One region of the Caballeronia sp. DA-9 genome, then DNA from elsewhere that is predicted to be linked to it. Evidence: riboswitches for the same ligand, from Rfam matches in the RefSeq annotation. Region 1 holds a riboswitch; each other region holds the start of a gene.

What was found. Region 1 has a riboswitch for cobalamin ahead of cobG (precorrin-3B synthase). Riboswitches for the same ligand answer to the same signal wherever they lie in the genome.
Region 2: it holds a riboswitch for cobalamin, as region 1 does, so the genes downstream of both, ACRWA7_RS00210 (TonB-dependent receptor) here and cobG (precorrin-3B synthase) in region 1, are expected to answer to the same signal.
Region 3: it holds a riboswitch for cobalamin, as region 1 does, so the genes downstream of both, ACRWA7_RS20160 (TonB-dependent receptor domain-containing protein) here and cobG (precorrin-3B synthase) in region 1, are expected to answer to the same signal.

What each region holds. Positions count from the first base shown of each region.
Region 1 covers NZ_CP195132.1:375,689-383,157, forward strand. Annotated here, with positions in the region: gene ACRWA7_RS08000 (precorrin-2 C(20)-methyltransferase) at 1-309, opposite strand, end outside; gene ACRWA7_RS08005 (precorrin-8X methylmutase) at 310-936, opposite strand; gene cobG (precorrin-3B synthase) at 929-2,242, opposite strand; cobalamin riboswitch at 2,352-2,528, opposite strand; gene cbiE (precorrin-6y C5,15-methyltransferase (decarboxylating) subunit CbiE) at 2,622-3,827, shown strand; gene ACRWA7_RS08020 (cobalt-precorrin-5B (C(1))-methyltransferase) at 3,852-4,949, shown strand; gene ACRWA7_RS08025 (cobalt-precorrin-6A reductase) at 4,946-5,668, shown strand; gene cobM (precorrin-4 C(11)-methyltransferase) at 5,679-6,407, shown strand; gene ACRWA7_RS08035 (TerC family protein) at 6,476-7,213, opposite strand.
Region 2 covers NZ_CP195131.1:48,544-56,012, forward strand. Annotated here, with positions in the region: gene ACRWA7_RS00200 (ketopantoate reductase family protein) at 143-1,135, shown strand; gene ACRWA7_RS00205 (bifunctional helix-turn-helix transcriptional regulator/GNAT family N-acetyltransferase) at 1,141-2,115, opposite strand; adenosylcobalamin (AdoCbl) riboswitch at 2,316-2,464, shown strand; gene ACRWA7_RS00210 (TonB-dependent receptor) at 2,682-4,853, shown strand; gene ACRWA7_RS00215 (ABC transporter ATP-binding protein) at 4,856-5,647, shown strand; gene ACRWA7_RS00220 (ABC transporter substrate-binding protein) at 5,644-6,606, shown strand; gene ACRWA7_RS00225 (FecCD family ABC transporter permease) at 6,603-7,469, shown strand, end outside.
Region 3 covers NZ_CP195133.1:871,412-878,880, forward strand. Annotated here, with positions in the region: gene ACRWA7_RS20135 (SIMPL domain-containing protein) at 1-75, opposite strand, end outside; gene ACRWA7_RS20140 (EVE domain-containing protein) at 170-628, opposite strand; RNA gene ssrS (6S RNA) at 780-961, opposite strand; gene ACRWA7_RS20150 (cell division protein ZapA) at 1,110-1,424, opposite strand; gene ACRWA7_RS20155 (ATPase) at 1,421-1,804, opposite strand; cobalamin riboswitch at 2,132-2,432, shown strand; gene ACRWA7_RS20160 (TonB-dependent receptor domain-containing protein) at 2,505-4,370, shown strand; gene ACRWA7_RS20165 (FecCD family ABC transporter permease) at 4,406-5,398, shown strand; gene ACRWA7_RS20170 (ABC transporter ATP-binding protein) at 5,395-6,186, shown strand; gene cobT (nicotinate-nucleotide--dimethylbenzimidazole phosphoribosyltransferase) at 6,195-7,244, shown strand; gene ACRWA7_RS20180 (adenosylcobinamide-GDP ribazoletransferase) at 7,252-7,469, shown strand, end outside.

The DNA.
Region 1 (7,469 bases):
CACGGCGACGTCGCGGCCCGCTTCCAGATGATCGGCGATGCGGATGGCGGATTCATCGTAGAAGTCGCCGATGATCGTCTCATAGCACAGTGGCGGCTCGAGCGCTTCGGTGGTCACGGGATAAACCAGCGGCATGCGCGTTTGCGCGTCCTTCAAATGCCCTTCGATAATCCCGAACGCGTTGCCTTTTTTACCCTTCGCGACGAAGTAAGCCACCACCGGCGCCGATGTCAGCAGGCGCAACGCTTTAACCGTGATCAGTTCGGGGTCGCCGGGACCCACGCCCAGGCCGTAAAGACGTCCGCTCATCTATTCGGTCTCCGAAGCGAGCGCATTCACCGCGGCGGCGGCCATGCCGCTGCCGCCGCGCCTGCCTTGCAATGCAACGAACGGTACGCCGCGGCTGTCGGCGGCGAGAAGCGCCTTCGATTCCGCCGCGCCGATGAAACCCACCGGAAAGCCCAGGATCAAGGCGGGTTTTGGTGCGCCTGCGTCGAGCATGTCGAGCAAATGAAATAGCGCGGTAGGCGCATTGCCGATCACCACCACGCTGCCGCCAAGATCCGGCCGCCACAATTCGAGCGCGGCAGCCGAGCGTGTGTTGCCGAGTTCGCGGGCACGTTCGGGCACGGATGCGTCGTTGAGCGTGCAGATCACGCGGTTATTGGCGGGCAGACGCGAGCGCGTGATGCCTTCGGCGACCATGCGCGCGTCGCAGAGAATGGGCGCGCCGCGCTTGAGCGCTTCGCGGCCCGCTGTGCCCGCGCCATCCGAAAACACGAGATCATCGATCACGTCCGTCATGCCGCATGCGTGGATCACGCGCACGGCGAGTTTTTCGAGGTCGGGGGGAAAAGTGGCGAGGTTCGTTTCGGCGCGGATGGTCGCGAACGACGCACGATAAATCGCCTGGCCGTCGCGGATGTAATCAAGCATCTGTGGTGCTCCGGGCAAGCCATAGGGCTGCCTCTTCAATGGTGATGTGTCGGGCGACGGGTTCGGGCGCCTGCAAGTACAGGTCGTAGCGGCCCGGGGCGACGGCGAGCAAGGTTGTATCCACGCGGTGCGCCGCTGCACACGAACGCGCGCAACCGCTCAGGTGGACGTCGCCTTTCGTATGCAGCAAGGGCGCGAGCCGCCGGGCGTCGGCTTTGGTATCGGAGAAGCTTTTGGCGCAGCCTTGAGAACCCGTGCAGGCGATCAGCCGCGCGAAGGGTTCGTTCGCCGCCGTTGCAAGGCCGAGCGCCTTGAGCCGTGCGATGGTGGGCTGGGCTTTTTCGATTGGCACGTCCAGCAGCATCACGCTTTGCCACGGTGTCATACGCATGCGCGGCGCGAGTTCGGCGAGCGCTTGCAGCGTGTTTGCATCGAGACGGCCAAGCGGGACTTGCGCGCCGATGCTCACAGTGCCCTCCGTTCTTTGCCGATGCACGCCGAAACGCCGCCGCGCATCGGATGGCGTACGCCTCCAGGCGCTCGCATTCCGTTCAATCGCGAAGTCGAGCTTGCGCTGCGCATGATCGATAATCGCCTCGATGCCGATTGTGTTCAGCAAGTCACGCATTCTCGTTTGCTCGGGCGACGCAAGATCGAGGAACGTATGCAGCAATGCACTCGCAACTGCGGGCACGCGCGCTTGCTCGACTGACGCCAGCGGTGGCATATGTTCGTCGAATACTGGAGGACATCCGCCGAGCCCAAACACAAATCGATCCGCCGATACCGCCGAGAACCATACATCGTGCGGATGATCGAGCATGGCGAGGCGCTCGCCGCCATCGAGCATGATCGCGAATTTCGGCGATAACGCCTGCAGCCGCGCATCGCGCTGCAACTGATCGAGCAATCTGCGCGCAAGCGGCGTGACGTCCAGCGTGGCGTCTGGATCGAGACCGGCGAGCGGATTGATCATGAGATTACGGACATCGTCGGAACCGGGTGTGGCCGGGCCGAGTCCGATCCTGACCAGCCGCGAAATCAGCTCATCTTCCGCGCCCGGGCGCACGCCACGGATCTGCAGATTCGAACGATTGGTTGCATCGATACAACTTGAGCCTACCGCCCGCGCCACTTCCGCGACCTCGCGAGCCTGCGCTGCGCTCAACTCGCCGCCGTAGAGGCGAATGCGGCACAGGCCGCCATCGCGAGCAGGGACGATCCGCATCAGGCCGGGACATGCCGATGGCCTCGATGCCGGTATTAACCCGCGTTCAGCAGTGAGCGATTCGAGTGATGCGTTCAAAGCGTGACCCGTTCGGTCTCGCGCGGCGCCTCGACTCTGACCCGCGGTTTCGTATGCGAAAGCGCGGGCAGGATCGCGGCATCGGTACACCCCGCCCGATGCTGGCTTGCACGAAGAATTCCGGCCGGCAGGTCTCTTGGCTGGCAGGTCGCCGTCCGCACCGGCCTTCCCAGTCGAAACCAGTGGCAGTGGAGCGCGGACTCGCTGCGTACAATTGCGGGGGCAGCCACAGTTTTGCTGTGTTCCCTCTTAGGCCCCTCGGGGCACCGGCTAAATCGCGATATTATGCCCGTTTTCGCAGCCTATAAAGCCAGCGGCCGTGTGGCCGCGCCGGTCAGGCAAGCACGCAAGCGACGAATGAACCAGACGAGGTTGACGGATGGCACCGTGGTTGACCGTGGTGGGGATCGGAGAAGATGGCTGGCATGGACTCGGCCGGGACGCGCGCGAGGCGTTGCTGGCCGCCGATACCATTTTCGGCGGCCAGCGCCATTTCGACCTTTTACCTGGGCGCATTGGCGCGGAGCGCTGCCCCTGGCCAATGCCGTTTTCGATTGCGCCGGTGCTTGAATACCGTGGGAAGCGAGTATGTGCGCTCGCAAGCGGCGACCCCATGATGTTCGGCGTTGGCGCGACTTTTACGCGCGAACTGGAGGCGCACGAATTCCGCGTACTTCCCGCGTTGTCTTCCGTGTCGCTTGCTGCAGCGCGGTTGCACTGGCCGTTGCAGGACGTGGTTGTCGTCTCCTTCGTTGGGCGTCCGGTCGCGGCGCTTGGCGTGAACGTTCACCACGGCGCGCGCATGGTCGTTCTCAGCAGCAATGAATCGAGCGCTTTCGACATCGCGCGGCTGTTGCAGCAGCGCGGTTTCGGGGCCAGCCGGATGAGCGTGTTCGAACACCTGGGCGGCGAGCGCGAGCGTCGCATCGACGGCGTTGCCAACGCCTGGACTCAGGAAGCCGGCATGGCCGCGCTGAACCTCGTGGCGATCGAATGTATCGCGGATGACAACGCATTGCGCCTGCCGCTCACCTCCGGTCTGCCCGACGATGCCTATCAACATGACGGCCAGCTCACCAAGCGCGATGTCCGCGCGATCACGCTCGCGCGGCTCGCACCCGAGCCCGGCGAATTGCTTTGGGATGTGGGCGCGGGGTGCGGGTCGATCGGTATTGAATGGATGCGCTCACATTCAAGTTGCCGCGCCATTGCCGTTGAAGCGGATAGCGGTCGGCAACGTTTTATTCAACGCAATCGCGACGCGCTCGGCGTGCCCGGGCTTCGACTCGTGGAAGGCGAAGCACCCGGTGCGTTGTCCGGATTGCCGTCGCCGGATGCGATTTTTGTCGGCGGTGGCGTGACGGTTCCCGGCATGCTGGATACATGTTGGGATCGTCTGAGGAAGGGCGGCCGGATGATCGTCAACGCGGTCACGATTCAAAGCGAGGCGACGCTCGTTGCGTGGCGCGCGGCGAACGGCGGCGAGTTGACACGCATTGCTGTTGCGCACGCGCAGCCGCTCGGCGCCTTCGATACATGGCGTCAGGCGCTTCCCATTACGCTGCTGCACGCAGTGAAGTCATGACGCGCATTTCGAGCCGTTGCCGCCATGCGTGACGAGACGCCCGAACAGCCTGCGCCGTTGCGCACGGGCCTCACCACCGGCAGTTGCTCCACGGCGACGTCGCTTGCAGCAGCGCGTCTGCTGCTTGGCGGCGTTGTTACCGAGCATGCCGACATCACGTTGCCGAAGGGCCAGCAGGTCGTGTTGCCGCTCGTGTTCTGCCGCCTGGTGGACGGCGACGCTCGTCATGCCGAAGCCGGCACGATCAAGGATGCGGGCGACGATCCCGACGTCACGCACGGCGCAATCGTCTTCGCGCGCGTGCGCCTGGTGGAGCAGCCGGGCGTGCAGTTTTTCGCGGGACCCGGCGTGGGCACCGTGACGCGCGCCGGGCTCGCGCTCGCTATCGGCGAACCCGCGATCAATCCTGTGCCGCGGAAAATGATGTTCGAGCACCTCGCCGCACTCGCCAGTGAATATGCCTACGCCGGTGGATTCGAAGTGAGCATTGGCGTGGAGAACGGCGCGGAACTGGCGGCGAAGACCATGAATCCGCGTCTGGGTATCGTTGGCGGCTTGTCGATACTCGGCACGAGTGGCATTGTGCGGCCGTTTTCGTGCGCGGCTTATATTGCTTCGATCCATCAGGGTATCGACGTTGCGCGCGCGAATGGCTACGTTCATATTGCGGCGTGCACGGGCAATCAAAGCGAAGACGCCATGCGCGTTCGATACAACTTGCCCGACATCGCCCTGATCGAAATGGGCGATTTCGTGGGCGCCGTTCTCAAGCATTTGCGACGTGCGCCTGTGAGCAAACTCAGCCTGTGCGGCGGCTTCGGCAAGATCAGCAAGCTCGCCGCGGGACATATGGATTTACATAGCCGGAACTCCAGCATCGACCTGCCGCAACTTGCTCATTGGGCTGCGGGCGCTGGCGCGAACGAACCGTTGCAGGAAGCCATGCGCGGCGCCAATACCAGCCAGGAAGCATTGCTGCTCGCGCGCAATCAAGGCGTGCCGCTTGGCGATATTGTCTGCGAACACGCACGGCAATTCGCGTTGAGCGTGGTGCCTGAAGGTATCGATGTCGAGTGTTTCGCCATCGACCGGCAAGGGCGTGTTGTGGGAGCGGCGCAATGAAGCGCGTCCTGCTCCTCGGCGGAACGGGCGATGCATTGACGATTGCACGCCACCTCGGTCCGCAGCACGTTTATAGCCTTGCCGGATTGGGGCGCACGCCCGCGGATCTGACCTGCCGCGTGCGCGTGGGCGGGTTCGGCGGAGTGCAGGGACTCGCGGCTTTTATAGAGGCAGAATCCATTGGACTGGTCGTCGATGCAACGCATCCCTACGCCGCGCAAATGAGCCGTCATGCAAGCGCGGCCGCGGTGCTCACGAAAATCCCATGCTGGGCGCTGCGCCGCGCGCCGTGGGAACCGCAGGCAGGCGACGATTGGCGCGACGCTCCCGGCTTCGCGTCGATCATGCAGACTATCGCTGTATTTAAACATCCACTTTGGACACTGGGCCGCGAGCCGCTCGATCATCTCGACGCAATACCATCGTGGCAGCACTGGACCATTCGCTGCCTTGATCCGCATGACGGCAACGCGCGCGCCACGATTATCGCGGCGCGTGGACCGTTTTCACTCGATGGCGAACGCGCCTTGTTCGATCAACACCGTACCGATGTCCTCATCAGCAAGAACAGCGGCGGTGCGGCGACCGAAGCGAAACTTGCTGTAGCGCGCGAGCGCGGCGTGCCTGTCGTGATGCTGCAACGACCGCCACTTCCTCCAGTCGAACGTGAGTTCACCAGCACGGTTACGCTCCTGAACGCGCTCGACGCTTTTATATGACACCCCCTAAATGACGGTCTATTTCATTGGCGCGGGACCCGGCGATCCCGAACTCATCACCGTAAAAGGGCAACGGCTCGTGCGCTCGTGCCCGGTCATTCTGTACGCCGGATCGCTGGTGCCGGAAGCGGTGCTGAGCGGGCATCGTGCGGAAACATGCGTGAACACCGCCGAGCTTCATCTCGATGAAATCATCGCGTTGCTCGAAACGGCACACGCGAAAGGACAGGACGTGGCGCGGGTTCATTCCGGCGATCCGTCACTGTATGGCGCGATCGGCGAACAGATTCGTCGCCTGAAAGTGCTTGGTATTCCATATGAAATCGTGCCGGGCGTGACGGCTGCGGCGGCGTCGGCGGCGGCGCTCGGATGCGAATTCACGCTCCCCGGCATTTCGCAGACGGTGATTCTCACGCGCTTCGCCACGAAGACGTCGATGCCCGAAGGCGAGCAGCTCGCCGATCTCGCGCGCCATCGCGCGACCATGGCGATTCATCTTGGCGTGCGCCATATCGAGCGCATCGTCGCGGATCTGATCCCGCATTACGGCGAGGATTGCCCCGTCGCCGTGATCTTCCGCGCGAGCTGGCCCGACGAAGAGAAGGTCCTGGGCACGCTCGCGGACATTGCCGGGAAAGTGATTGAAACAGGCATTGAAAGGACGGCTTTGATCGTGGTGGGATACGTGCTGAACGCCGAGGGATTCACGGATTCCTCGTTGTACCAGAAGCTATCCTGAAGAACAAAAAAACGCCGCGCAGCTTGAGGCTGCGCGGCGCTCCGCGATCCGGACTCAACGTCAACGCGTCACGCGCGTTTGCTTTTCGCTCTGCGCGACAGCATGTTCAAGCCTTCGACCAGCGCCGAGAACGCCATCGCCGCGTAGATATAGCCCTTCGGAACGTGCGTTCCGAACCCTTCCGCGACCAGCGTCATCCCGATCACCAGCAGGAAGCCGAGCGCGAGCATCACGACAGTCGGATTCCTTTCGATAAACCGCGACAACGGACCTGCCGCGAACATCATCACGGCCACCGCCGCAATCACCGCCACGAACATGATGGGGATGTGCTCGGTCATGCCGACGGCGGTCACGATGCTATCGATGGAAAACACCAGATCCAGCACGAGAATCTGTCCGATCGCCGACCACGGCGTAAGCGACGAGGTCTTCACGGGAGCGCCGGATTCGTCTGAGTCATGCGAGACGTGATGGTGGATTTCCGTGGTGGCCTTCCACACCAGGAACACCCCGCCGGCAATCAGGATCAGGTCGCGCCACGAAAAGTCGTGTCCGAACAGCGTGAAAATGGGCGCGGTCAGCCGCACGATGAGCGCAACCGTGCCGAGCAGGCCGAGCCGCATGATCAGCGCGAGCCCGATGCCCAGACGTTGCGTGCGCGCCCGATGGGCTTCGGGCAATTTGTTCGTGAGGATCGAGATGAAGATCAGGTTGTCGATGCCAAGGACGACTTCCATGACCACCAGCGTGGCCAAAGCTGCCCAGGCGGTGGGATCACTTGCAAGTGCAACGATGTAATCCATGAGATGTGAGGATTGTCCGGGTTGAGTATGAATAGCGCCGATGTCGCGAGCTCTGGAATCATACGCGACGTCAGGCACGATAATGTAAGCTTAATGAAATATTTGAGAGTGCTTTCCCGGCGATAAAGTTCGCGCGCCGATGTCCGGTACACGGCAAATCGCCAAAAACCCCCGAACGCAAATACGGGTAAACTCGCGGTGCCGTACGCCATTCCTCAGCGGGAATAGCGCCTCTCACGTTCGCTGCCCGATTCGG
Region 2 (7,469 bases), on a different replicon from region 1:
CCTTTCCTCCGGCATCCGCCCTTTTTATGGCAACGCACATGTATTGGATTTCCGATGCTTGCGCACGCATCAATTAATCGATAGCATCAGCTTAGCGTAATCCCGGATCAACGTGACAGGGATCGCTTCAGGAGGCGGAGTTTTGACCAGGCACGATTCGAAGATCACTGTAGTCGGCGGCGGCGCCATTGGCGGTATCGTGGCAGCCCGGCTTGCGCGCGCGGGCGTGCCGGTCAGTCTGCTTGCGCGAGGCGCGCATCTGGACGCCATAAAGCGCGACGGCCTTTCGGTAATCGATGGCGACGATCGTTACGTGATCGACCTTCATGCGACCGACCTGCCCGACACATTGGGCGTACAGGATCTGTTGTTCATCTGCCTGAAAGGACCCGCCCTGACTGCGGCCGCCGCTTCGCTGAAGCCGCTGGTCGGCCCCGGCACGCATATCGTGTCGGTCATGAACGGGGTGCCGTGGTGGTATCTCCACGAATTTGGCGGCGCGCTCGCGGGTCAACGTCTCGAGTCGGTGGATCCGGCAGGCGCGGTATTGGCAGTGCTGCCGCCGTCGCAAGCTTCTGGATGCGTCGTGCATATTTCATCGTCGATTGCAGAGCCAGGCGTGATCAGGAAAGGCCACGGCAATGAGCTGATCATCGGGCCCGGGTCTGCGCGGCTCGCTGATCGCGCAGCCAACGCCATAGAGCTTTTGCGCCGCGCCCGGTTTGACGTGGTTGCCTCCAACGACATTCGTCGCGACATCTGGGTCAAGCTGTGGGGCAACATGACCATGAATCCGATCAGCGCAATCACGCGCTCGACCGGCGACGTGATCCTCGACGATCCGCTCACGAAGGAACTCGTGGTTGCCGTCATGGAAGAAGCGCGGCGCATTGGCAAGGCGATCGGGATTGAACTGACCATGACCACCGACGCCCGCAACGCGCTGACACGCAAGCTCGGCGCGTTCAAGACGTCGATGCTTCAGGACGTGGAAGCCGGCCGCCAGTTGGAGATCGAAGCGATTCTTGGCGCGCCCTGTGAGATTGCATCGAAGGCGGGAATTCCAGCGCCGTTCCTGAGCGTGTTGTATGGCCTTGTGGGGCAGTTGAACGCAAACCTCGTCAGGCGAACCTGATCGCATCAAAGCAAGACCGTACCGCGACTGAACCGTTGCTCCACGACTTTGCTTCCCCACTGATCTCCTTCGGCTTCTTCGATCAATCGAAAGCCAAACGACTCGTAAAGATGGCGCGCCGCATCCAGACCCTTGAACGTCCAGAGATATGTTTCGCTGAATCGTTCATCGACATAGTTCATGGCGTATGACATCAGTTGCCGCCCGACGCCGCAACCGCGCAGCGAATCGTCCACAATGAACCATCGCAAATGGGCAACGCCTGTGTTTTCGTTTCCATCGATTGCCAGCGAAGCGAGAACGCGATCATTTTCAATGTAGAGCCATAGCGCCTTGCCATTGGCTGGCAATGAACCGGCAAACGCCGCAAGCTCTGTCGCTACCTTCTTTTCGAAGAACACGCCAAAATTCCAGTGCGCCGAATAGAACCGTGCGTGCAAGCTTGCAATGTCACCAATACAGCCCGGCCGATACCCTTCCTGAATCCCCGTCTCCGCGATATCTCGGGCCACCGTTTCAGCAGCGTTGTCCTGCGCGAGCGCGTCGGCGTAGAGCGCGAGAGAACGGACCAGGGCCTGCTGGTCGAAGGGCGCCATGCGCCGGAGCGCGCTGGATACCTGATCCGTCGCAAACCGGTCGATTTTTTTCCGGAGCTTCTGCCCTGCCTCCGTCAAATACAACCCGGACGAACGGGCATCGTCTTTTGCGACCTCGCGCCTCACGAGCGCGCCAGCTTCCAGCTTGGCTACCTGCCTGCTCGTATTCGATTTATCCAGACGCAGGATGTTGCCCAAGGCTTTGGCGCTTATCCCTGGCGCCGTTCCAATTTCAATGATCGCGTGTACCGCGGACGGAGCGAGATCGCTGTCGGCCAGCGTTGCTCGCATGAAACCAAGCTCGCGAACCAGTTTTCGGGAGAAATTCCGGAGTTCGAGAATCGTGGTTTCTCGCGGCTTGGCGGGGATATCGACAAAGTCCATGATCGGCCCAATTGGTTGCGGTTCGCAACCAATATAGTTGTGAGCCGCAACTTGTGCAAGCTTGCGTTGCGAGCTTAGATCCATTGGTCATCGAAATAATCTGGTTTCTTCCGACGACGAATGTAATAATATTACATCGCATCTGGAGGCTGTCCGATCGCTGGTTTGTTTCGAAACTTGTCTTACGTCGATCACTTTCGCACGTAAAATGCGCGGCTACGACGTTTGGAAGCCGGCGAGAATCCGGCGCGGTCGCGCCACTGTGACTGGCCCTTTGGGGTCGGAAGTCAGACCTGGGCGTCGTAATCCAGCCAATTTTGATGGGGCGCGAAACCCCTGGAGAACCTCGCATGACCGACGCTGCCAGCGTTATCCATTTCCCTGCAAGTCCCTGTTGTCCCGATCAATCGCGTTTGCCATCCAGCGGCCGATATCCGCCCTTGGACAAAGCAACACGAACAGCTTGATTCGATTGGTCGCGGCCATGCCGTGAATCGTCAGCGCTCACACAACAGAAGTCATCGCTGCCTCGCGCGGCGAGACACGCATACGCTTTGGGGAACAAGATGGGACGAAACTGGAATTCGGCGCATAGCAGCCGGAGAAGCCGGTGCGGTTATCAATCGCGCCGTCCGAAGAGAACCGCGCTCGCGGTCCTATGTGTGCTCAGTGCGTCGCCGGTATTTGCCGATGAGACCACATCGACATTGCCGCCCGTCGTGGTGAACGACACGAACAGCATCGATACCGCGCCGCTCGCAACGCCCACACACACTGGCTCGCGCCTTGGTCTTTCGAGCCTGGACACGCCCGCGAGCGTGGAGACCGTCACCGTAAAACAGATCGCGGAACGCGGCGACCAGAGCGTCTCGGACGCCGTCACGCGCGCGACCGGATTTGTCAGCGACGGCTCGCCCGGCAATGGCGGCACGGCGTTGAGCGTGCGCGGCTTCAGCGGCCAGGAATCCGTCATGACACTCTATGACGGCACCCGCCTGTACCCGGGCGCGGGCACCATGACCTACCCTTTCGATACGTGGTCCGTCGATCGCATTGAAGTATTGCGCGGGCCTGCGTCAGTGCTGTATGGCGAGGGCGCGATAGGCGGCGTCGTGAATGTCGTGCCGAAGCAGCCGCAGCGCGACCATGCAACGACGGTGCAATTGGGTATTGGTACGGAAGGCCAGAAGCACGTTGCCTTCGATACCACGGGCGCGCTCGGCGCCATGCTCTCCTACCGCTTCTATGTCAGCGACAACCGCTCGAACGGCTGGGTGGATCGGGGTGAATCGCACACGACCGCGCTTGGCGGCGCGTTGAAACTCGATGTTTCGCCGCGCCTGTCTTTCACGCTCGACTATGACTACGGGCGCCAGCGGCCCGCGACTTATCTCGGTACGCCGGTGAACGACGGCGCGCTCGATACCTCGTTGCGCTACAAGAACTACAACGTCGGCAATCCGCTGATTGCCTACATGGATCAGTCGACGCGGCTCTCGGGCATCTATCACGCAACCGATGGCATTACGATTCGCGACCAGCTCTATTACCTGACGACGAACCGGCACTATCGCGATAGTGAAAGCTATCTGCTCGATCCATCGACGCGCGAGATTACGCGCAGCGACTACATCGAGATCATTCATCATGAGCGGCAAATCGGCAATCGTCTCGACGCGACCTTCGATGGCAACGCCATGGGTCACGCGAACCGTTTCGTCATAGGCGCGGAGGCGAACCAGATCACCTTCCAGCGCGACAGCAACACGCCTTTCGATGGTTCGTCGATGGTCAATGCCGACAGCTTCGACCCGGGCGTGTTCGCGAGCAGCGACCCGACCGTGCCGGAGTTCTACACGCGCACCCGGCAAGCCGCCCTCTTCGCCGAAGACCGCTTAGAGTTGACGCCGCGTGTGTCGGTGGTCGGGGGCGCGCGTTATGACTACGTCGATTTCTGGCGCCAGCAACTCGGCAATGGCAGCACTTTCAGCAAGACCTTGTCGAACGCTGGATGGCGTCTCGGACTTGTCTACCAGCTCACGCCGTCGATGTCCGTCTACGGACAATACACGCGCGGCGCCGACAGCGTGGGTTCGTTGATCACAATGTCGCAGGCGCAGACCGCGTTCAAGCTTGCAACTGGACAGCAACTGGAAGCCGGCGTTAAGCAGGACATCATGAACGGTCGCGGCTTCTGGACGCTCGCGCTCTATCAGATCGTGAAGAAGAACCTGTTGAGCCAGGATCCGCTCAATCCCGCGATCCAGCAGCAGGTTGGCGAACAATCGTCGCGCGGCATCGAATGGTCGGGGGCATTCAAGCTCGGCTGGGGATTTTCTATCGAGGCGAATGCGGCCTTGCTGCGCGCCCGCTACGACGACTTCAACGAGACCGTGAACGGCGTCGCGGTATCGCGCGCCGGCAACGTGCCGTTGAACATCCCGGAGCAGACGGCCAACCTGTGGCTGACCTACAGGCCCGCAGCGGACTGGGTAATCGGTTCGGGCCTGCGCTACGTTGGCCGGCGATACGGCGACAATGCCAATTCCGTCGACGTGCCTTCGTACACGGTCTTCGACCTGTCCGCACAATGGCAAGCCACGCGGCAGGTCAACATCGCGCTTTATCTGCGCAACCTTGCCAACCGCGCTTACGCCGTGACCTCGGCGAATAACGGTACGCAATGGCTGCTCGGGCCCGCCCGGTCCGCCGAAGTCGTCGCCACCATGAACTTCTGACCATGTCCTGCGGACTTCACGTCGATCATCTAAGCTGGTCTCCCGCCGAACGCGAGCAGCACCGCCAGGCGCACTTGCTGCGCGAGATCACGCTGGATGTGGAGGCCGGGGAATTCGTCGGCCTGATCGGTCCGAATGGGAGCGGCAAGACCAGCTTGCTGCGCTGCGCATTTCGCTTTTCGAAGCCGCATGAAGGCTCGGTGTCGCTCGATCAGACCGATGTTTGGGGCGCGTCGCCGCGATGGGCCGCGCAGCGTATTGCCGTGTTGCTGCAGGAACTGCCCGATGATTTCGGCCTGACGGTCGAACAGATAGCGCGCATGGGGCGCACGCCGCACAAGCGTCTGCTCGACGGTGCCACGCCTGAGGACGCACGCATTGTTGAAGGCGCGTTGCGCGATGTCGATCTGTGGAGCGCACGGGAACGCGCGTTCGCTTCGCTCTCGGGCGGCGAGAAACAGCGTGCATTGCTGGCGCGCGCGCTGGTGCAGCGCCCAACGGTGCTGATGCTCGATGAACCCACGAACCATCTGGATCTGCGCCATCAAATCGAGTTGCTCAAGCTCGTCAAGGACCAGAACATCACGACGCTCGCCACCATGCACGACCTGAATCTTGCTGCGGCTTTTTGCGACCGGTTATATGTGATCGCGAATGGCGCGATCGTCACGCACGGCAAGCCGCACGACGTGCTGACGCCTGCCATGTTGAAGGCCGTATTCAATGTCGATGCCATCGTGGACCTTCATCCCGTTTCACGATGCCCTCGCATCACCCTCATTCACTCGACATGATCAAACCGTTCACGACTGCGTTGTTGGCGCTGCTGCTGGTCAGTTCGGAAGCACGCGCGGCGCATTATCCGGTCACGGTTCGAAGCTGCAACCGCGAAGTCGTGTTCCAGCATGCGCCCGAACACGCGGTCAGCAACGACGTCAATCTCACGGAGATGATGCTTGCGTTAGGCCTGAAGTCTCGCATGGCGGGTTATACCGGCGTCAGCGGCTGGAGCACAGGCAACGAAGCCTTGCGCGCTCAACTGAAGGGCGTGCCGGAACTCGCGCGGCAATATCCATCGGTTGAAGTGCTGGTCAATGCGGGCGTCGACTTCTATTTCGCCGGATGGAACTACGGCATGCAGGTCGGCGGTCCAGTGACGCCGGCGACACTCGCGCCACTGCACATTGCCGTGTATGAACTGAGCGAATCGTGCGCGCATGTCATGCCTCGTCCCGCCGCTACCTTCAATGACGTCTATGACGATCTGCGTAACCTGGGACGCATCTTCGACGCAGACGCCCAAGCGTCGATGCTGATGGACGACATGCAGAAGCGGCTCGCGATGGTGACGCGGCGCATTGGGAATAACGCCGCGCCGCCGCGCGTCTTCGTTTATGACAGCGGCGAGGACAAGCCCTTCACCGCAGGCGGCCTTGCGATGCCAACCGCATTGATCAAGGCTGCGGGCGGGCGCAATGTGATGGACGACGTGCAGCAAAGCTGGACCCGCGTGAGTTGGGAAAGCGTCGTGGCGCGCAATCCGCAAGCGATCGTGATTGTCGATTACGGCGCGGTAACGGCTGCGCAAAAGATTCAGTTCCTGCTCGATCAACCTGCCTTGCGCAATCTCGATGCAATCCGCGACCGGCGTTTCATCGTGATTCCATACGACAGCGCCACGCCGGGCATTCGCAACGTCGCCGCCGTGGAGACGATTGCGCATGCGCTTCATCCGAAGGCGTTCGCGCAGTGAAGCGCGCCGCTCCGGCTGTGATCGTCGCAAGCCTCGGCGTGGTGCTTGCGGTATCGGTCGTGCTTGCAACCGGCTTCGGTCCCACGTCGATAGCGCCACGTCTGACCGCGCGTATCGTGGCCGCGCATCTGTTGCACGAGCCGGGTGACTGGAACACGTCGCTCGATACCATCGTCTGGCTGATCCGCCTGCCGCGCGTGCTGCTCGCGGGCATCGTGGGCGCAGCGCTCGCGATGGTCGGCGTCGCGCTGCAGGCCGTCACGGCAAACCGCCTCGCCGATCCTCATCTGCTCGGCGTCAGTTCAGGCGCGACGCTCGGCGCGGTGGCCGCAACACTGTTTCTCGGCGCCATCTTTGGCCCGTTCACGCTGTCGATCATGGCGTTCCTGGGCGCGCTGCTCGCAACCGCGATGGTCATTGCATTGGCTCATCGCCAGGGACGGCTTGACTCCGACCGGCTGTTGCTCTCGGGGGTTGCCGTATCGTTTGTGATGCTCGCGGGCGCCAACCTGCTGCTCTATCTCGGCGACCAGCGCGCGGCGTCGTCCATCCTGTTCTGGACGCTGGGCGGCGTAGGCCTTGCGCGCTGGAGCCTGCTTGGCGTGCCTGCATCCATGGCGCTCTTCGGCGGCATTTTGCTGCTCGCGCGCCGGCGCGAACTCAACGCGCTGATGACCGGTGACCTGGCGGCGGTATCGCTGGGCGTTCCGGTAAGCAAGATGCGCTGGGAAATCTTCCTGGTCAGCGCACTCGTCACAGGCGCGATGGTCGCGGTGAGCGGCGCAATAGGTTTTGTCGGACTGGTTACGCCGCACGTGTGCCGTCCGCTGGCGGGCGCGGAACACGGGCGCTTGCTGCCGGTT
Region 3 (7,469 bases), on a different replicon from region 1:
CGCGCCCTGCGCCATGGCAGCGCCAGCAAGCAGGGCAATGGCCGCGAGTGCCGAAGTGGTGTTTTTCTTTGTCATCGATTAACTCCGTATGCATGAGTGCACGTCATTGTGACCGATGCTTAGTTGACGCACGTGCTCACGAAGTTCCCTTCGGTTTCCTTTAATGACGTTACAAAAAATGTTCGGTGATAAAGCGCCATTGCGCCTCGGTCACAGGCGTGATCGATAAACGATTGCCTCGGGCAAGCACCTGCATGTCGGCAAGCTCTGCGTGATCGCGAAGCGCGGAAAGCGGGATGAGCGGTGTCTTCTTGACGAAGTGAACATCGACAAGAAGCCACCGTGGCTTTTCCGGCGATGACTTTGGATCGTAGTAAGGACTGGATGAATCGAACTGCGTGGGATCGGGGTAAGCCGCGGACGATACTTTCGCAATACCGGCAATGCCCGGCTGCGGACAACTCGAGTGGTAAAAGAGAACGCCGTCGCCGATCTGCATGCCGTCGCGCATGAAGTTGCGCGCCTGGTAATTGCGCACGCCAGTCCAGGGCAAGGTTTTTTTCGGAGCATGCGCGAGATGGTCGATGCTCGCTTCGTCCGGTTCTGACTTCATCAGCCAATAGCGCATGAACGTGGCTCGCGGAAAAAGATGCGCTGCTTGAATGTTCACAGCACACCCGTACAAAAAGAAAACGGCATCGGAAAATTTCCGACGCCGTTCGCTTGGGTCAAGCATGTTACGTGCAGCCTTGCGCGCAACTTCACGCATGCTGCTCAATCAGGTCCCCGCCCAAGCCGCTAGGCCGGCATCCTGAACCTGGGTTCAAGATTGGTCGCAGTAAGCAACACCTTGGGCTCATCAGACAGAGTGACGCGCTCGCCAGTGCTACAAGATCCCACAACCGTGCACAATGGCATTGGTTCAAGGAATATATGACCTTGGCAAACCAGGCAGGGAGCAATCACTGTACACCAATCGTCCCGACGATGCAGCACTGATACAGGAAAACTTTATGTCGATTGCATGGCGTCGAACCGTGTGCGCAATGCAATAACGTCCACGACATCACATGCGCCCCAAGCGTTAGCAAACATGTGCACGCTGGAATTCACTGCGCTTCGTATTGTGAAATCACCACGCCAAGCTGTTCATTCATTTGATGCATGGTGCGGCGAATTTCTTCGGCAGGGAACGCTTCGCCGTGACGCACGCTGTTCTGCAACTTGAGCAATTCCGACGCAAGCGACAACGCCGCCATTACCGCAATCCGATCCGTGCCACGCACGCTGCTTGCATTGCGCACCTTCGACATTTCCGCATCCACGCGCGCAACCGCTTCACGCAGTGCACCTTCCGTTTCTGGCGAGCAAGCGAGGCGGTACGGCGCGCCAAGAATGGATACCTCGATCTGCTTGGTCGTCATGCCTTTTCTCCGTGATGGTGTGATTCCTCGTGCAACGCGCCGTGCGCCGCTTCGGCGGTGTCCGGTTCGATGCTGGCATCGGGAGGCAAAAGGGCAAGCTGGTTATCCGGCTCGGGTGCGCTTTTCGCGCGCGGCAATTTTTCGAGAATTGCGTTGAGACGAACTTGCGCATCGTCGATTTTCGCCGATAACGAATCACGCTCCGCCATCAGGGCGTCGCGTTCCTCGCGCATTTGCGCGAGTTCTTCCTGCGCACCCGCAAACTCCGCGCGCAACTGGTCGAGTTGCTGGGCAATTGCGTCATGCGCCTGATGATGGCGTTCGCTGATCTTGATCAGCCGGCCAATATTTTGTGACAGTGATTCGAGTTCGTTGAGCATGTGCTGCGTCCTCTTAAGACCTCGCATTTTAGCGCGCTTCGCTGGCGCTTCAGAAATTTGGTTCGTTTCCAGACGTAACAGCAGTTGGAAGTCAATGCATTGGCGCGAGCCTTTATTCGTAAGGGGAAATGATTTATCCAGTTAAATTCCGCCGCCATTCGACTGCGTGACGGCGAGCCAATCGGCGCTTTTCAAACTACCGCTTCAAATTTGTTCGAAACTTGTCTGACCGCATGAAAACACGGGTGAATCGAACGCCCGATCAAATGCGGCAATGTCCCGCACGGCGGCATGTTCCCGCTTTCTTGACGGGTTCGCGCGCCGCTCTTAAACTCGCGCCACCTTGGTGCTCGCGCACGCTTGATCCAGCATGCGCAGTTAAACGGGAAGCAGGGAGCAAAGTCCGCCTGGACCGCGCCAACCTGCGCTGCCCCCGCAACGGTAAGCGACCGCAACGCAAGTTGCAAGCCGGTCCCACGCGTAACGTCCGGCCGCCTCGCGGCATTTCAACGGCATTTCACGACTCGAAATGGCACGGACGCCACGCTTATGCCACTGCGCCTTTGGCGCGGGAAGGCGGGCCGACGCGTCGTCAGCCCGGATACCGGCCTCGGGGAGAGCATCGCCTCGCGGCCGTGCTCGTCACGCATGGACTTGCGGGGAGCGGGTCGCGCATGCATTTACAGGATCGTCCTACATCATGGTTTCACCCATTACCCGCGCCGTGCTGCTGCTTTGCGGCAGTTTACCCGTTGTCGCGAGTGCCCAGTCCGTATCGGCAACTACCGTGGGTTCCAGCGAACCTGTCACGCTTGCGCCCGTCGTGGTGACGACGACTCGCGCGCCGCAAAAACTCGCCGATTCCATCGCGCAGACAACGCTTTTCGATCAGCAGGATATCGCCGATACTAATGCCACCGACGTCGCCGGCCTGCTCGCGCTCGGCGCAGGCGCGCAGATCACGCGCAACGGCGGCCCGGGTTCGAGCGCGAGCTTGTTCTTGCGCGGTGCGTCGTCGGCGCAGTCGCTCGTGTTGATCGATGGCGTGCGGGTGGAATCCGCCGGACTGGGCGCCGCGCAACTCTCGCAACTCATGCTCGATCAGATCGACCACGTGGAAGTGGTGAACGGTAATGTGTCGGCGCTGTATGGATCGAGTGCGGTGGGCGGCGTCGTGCAGATCTTCACGAAGGACGGCGGCGATCATCCGCCGCGCTTCAACTTCGAGAACGAGGTAGGCAGCTATCACACGCAGCGCCAGCAGGTTGGCGCAAACGGCGCGCTTGATAAAGACGGGCGCACCACCTTCAGCGTGACGCTCTCGCGCGAAAAGACGGACGGGTTTTCATCGATCGATCCGGCAACCTCGCCGAATGTGAACCCGAATGCGAACGGCTATCTCAACGAGAGCGTGTCGGCAACGTTGCGGCACCAGTTCTCGAGCAAATGGGACGCGGGCGTGCGCTTCCTGCAATCAAACGGTATCAATAGTTTCGATAACGCTTTCGGCCTGCCCACCGACGACAACGAATCGCACAACCGCGTGCGCTCTACTTCGGTGTTTGCGAACGGCAAGATCACCGATAACTGGACCACGCATTTCACCGTGGCGCAGGGGCAGGACCGTGCGAACACGGAGTTGAACGGCGTCTACGACAGCAAGTTCAATTCCGAAAACCGTCAATACACCTGGCAGAACGATCTCGCGCTGACGCCGGACCACAAGTTTGTGTTCGGCTATGAACATCTCGACCAGACTCTGGATTCGGATCAGCTCACCGCGCCGGATCGCCATGTGAATTCGGGTTTCGCGGGTTACGTGGGCAACTTCGGCGCGAATCAATTTCAGGCGAACGTGCGGCGCGACCAGTATTCGGATTTTGGCGGCGCCAATAGTTATTACCTCGGCTACGGCTACTATTTCGATGCCCACTGGAAAGCCACGCTCAGCTATTCCGACGCATTCCGCGCGCCGAGCTTCGACGATCTGTACTATCCGTTCAGCGGCAATCCATCGATACAACCCGAGCGCAGCCACTCGGTCGAAGGCGCGCTGCAATATGCATCGGGCGCGGTGGGAATCCTGCGGCTGACCGCATTCCAGACGCGTTACACGAACCTGATCGACTACGTGTCGGACGGCAGCGGCTTTTTTATCGCGCAGAATGTGGGGCGCGCGAAAGTGCAGGGACTTGAAGGATCGTGGCAAGGGCATGTGGGACGCACGGATGTCCGCGCGTCGTTCACGCTGCAAAATCCTGTCGATGAAACCAATCAGCAGGACCTCACGCGCCGCGCCCGGCGTTTTGCGACGCTCGCCGTGAACCGGTCGATAGGCGGCTGGCGCGTCGGCGGCGAATGGATCACGAGCGGCGCACGCGAGGACTTCGATTCCACGCTCGGCGGTTATGGTTTGGTGAATCTGTCGGCGCGGTATGACATCACGAAGTCGTGGTACGTCGGCGCGCGCATCGACAACCTGTTCAACAAGGACTATCAGCTTGCGTATTCGTACAACACGCCACGGCGCGGCGTCTACATCACGCTCGGCTGGCAGCAGCGGTGAAGCGCGATAACGCCAGGCGGATGGCCGCCCCGCGCATGGACGCCCAACGCGCCTTCATGATCTGGATCGCGCTCGCCTTCGCGGCGGCGGCCGTGCTGATTGCGTCGCTGGCAATTGGAAGCGTGCCCGTGTCGCCCGCGCGCGTCATGCATGCGCTTGTATCGCCGGGTAATGACGTGCTCGACGAAATCGTGCGTAGCCTGCGTTTGCCGCGCGCGCTTGGCGGCTTTGCATCGGGCGCGTTGCTCGCGATGGCCGGCGCGCTGCTGCAAGTCCTGCTGCGCAATCCGCTGGCCGAACCGTATGTGCTGGGCGTGTCCGGCGGCGCGGCGGCGTTCGCGCTTGCCGCCATGCTGTTCTCGATGTCATGGTGGAGTGTCGACGTTGCCGCATTCGCCGGCGCGTTTTTATCGATACTGCTCGTCCTCGGCCTTGCCCGGCGAGAGTTATGGCGTGGCGAACCGCAGGATGCATCGCCGAGATTGTTGCTCACCGGCGCGGTGATCGCGGCGGGTTGGGGCGCGTTGATCACACTGATGCTTGCCATTGCGCCCGAGAACCGCCTGCGCGGCATGGTGTTCTGGCTGACCGGCGACCTGAACGGTGTTGCAATGCCCTGGCCCGGGTTGATTGCCTTGGTGATCGCGCTGATCGCGATCGTGCCCGCGGCGCCGCAACTCAACGTGCTGCTGCGCGGCGATATTGCCGCCGAAGCGCTCGGCGTGCGCGTCGTGCGTTTGCGCTTGCGCGTGTATCTGGTGGCGTCGCTCGCGGCTGCCGCCGCTGTTACCACCGCCGGGACGATTGGTTTTATCGGGCTCGTGGTGCCGCATGTCTTGCGGCTCGCGTTCGGTAACGACCAGCGCATGGTGCTGCCTGCATCCGCGCTCGCGGGCGGCTTTGCTGTGATGGGCGCCGACCTGATCGCGCGCACCGTGATTGCTCCGGCGCAGTTGCCAGTGGGCGTCATCACGGCGCTGATCGGCGTGCCGGTATTCTTGTGGATGCTGCTGAGGCGCGTGCGATGAACGGACTTCACGTCAACCAGCTTACCTTGCGCGCAGGGGATCGCGTACTGGTCGCAGCGCTCACGCAGACTTTCGCGCCCGGCGAAATGTGGTGCATCGCGGGGCCGAATGGCGCGGGCAAGACAACCTTGATATCGGCGCTTGCGGGGTTATTGAAGGAAGCCGGGGAATCGATTTCCCTCGATGGACGCGCGCTTCGCGAATGGCGCTCGAATGATCTGGCGCGTCGCCGCGCATTGATGCCCCAAGCTTCGCACGATGCATTCAGCGCGAACGTTCTCGATACGGTCATGCTCAACCGCTTTCCGCATCTGACCGGCTGGGGTTGGGAGAGCGACGCGGATCGTGCGGCCGCGCACGGGGCGCTGGAAACGCTGGACCTCGCCGCATTTGCGTCACGCGATATCCAGTCGCTTTCCGGCGGCGAACGTCAACGCGTTGCACTGGCCGCGGCCTTATGCCAGGAGGCGCCGCTTTTATTGCTCGATGAACCGCTTTCGCATCTCGACCTGCATCATCAGATCGATTGTCTCGAAGCGTTGAGCGCGTGGGTCACGACTCGCGAACGCAGCGTGATTTTCTCGTGCCACGATTTGAACCTTGCCCGGCGTTTCGCCACGCACGCCTTGCTGCTCGATGGCGCTGGCCACGCGCACGCAGGCCTCGCGCGCGAGGTCCTTACGCCCGAGCGCGCCGGCGCCGCATTCGGTTATCCGCTAACCTTGATCCAGCAGGACGGACACGAAGCGCTCGTGCCTGCCCTGCGTCCAATGTTCAAATCACCATGAACCCGACCATGCCCGACACATTTCCCCGCGCTGAACCGCTCGACCGGTCGGCGACAGCCGAGTTGCAACACGTCATCGATACCAAGACAAAACCGCCCGGAAGCCTTGGCCGGCTGGAATCGCTTGGCCTTCAGATCGGGCTGATCCAACGGACGGCGCGCCCGCGTATCGAGCGTCCGGTCATGATCGTTTTCGCCGGCGATCACGGCATTGCAGCCGAAGGCGTAAGTCCGTTTCCGCAAGAAGTGACCGTGCAGATGGTCGCGAATTTCGTCGTGGGCGGGGCGGCGATCAACGCGTTGTCGAAGGTATCGGGCATGACGCTCGAAGTCGTGGACGCGGGCGTGGCGAGCACATTGCCGCCGGCCGAAGGGTTTGTCGACGCCGCCATCCGCCGCGGCGGCACGCGCAACTTCGCCCACGAACCTGCCATGACGCGCGACGAGGCGTTGCAGGCCATCGCGCGTGGCGCAGAACGCGTGCGGTATCACGCGGCGCTTGGCACCAATGTGATCGGCTTCGGTGAAATGGGCATCGCGAATACGTCGGCGGCGGCGTGCTTGATGAGCCGTATCTGTGCGGTAGAAATAGATGCGTGCGTTGGGCGCGGCACCGGACTCGACGACGCCGGCCTGAACCGCAAGCGCGACGTGCTCGCAGCGGCGTTGAAAAAGCACGCTGTGTCCGCTGATTCAGTCGATACGCTCGCGACCTTTGGCGGCTTTGAAATCGCGATGATCGTGGGCGGTTTTCTCGCGGCGGCCGAAGCGCGGATGACGATTCTGGTGGATGGTTTTATCGTGACGTCGGCGCTGCTCGTCGCCCACGCAATCAATCCTGCCGTGCTCGATTACTGCGTGTTCGCGCATGCATCGGATGAAACGGGGCATCGGCGGATGCTCGACTATTTCGACGCAAAGCCCTTGCTGCAGCTTGGGCTTCGGCTTGGCGAAGGAACCGGCGCGGCGCTCGCGTTGCCGTTGTTGCGCGCAGCGGTGGCGTTCATCAACGAGATGGCGAGCTTCGAATCGGCCGGCGTTTCCGACAAGACCGCGTGATGCCTCCATGAACCGGCCTTCGCGGGAACTTCGATATTTCTTCACCGCGCTCGGGTATTTCACCCGCGTGCCGGTGCCGCGTTGGGTCGGCTTCGAGGCGGATTATCTGAACGCGGCGGCACGCTATTTTCCGTTGATCGGCGTGTTGATTGGCGGCTTTGGCGCAGTGGTTTATCTCGCTGCATTGCGGGTTTTTCCAGCGGGCGTGGCCGTGTTGTTATCGAT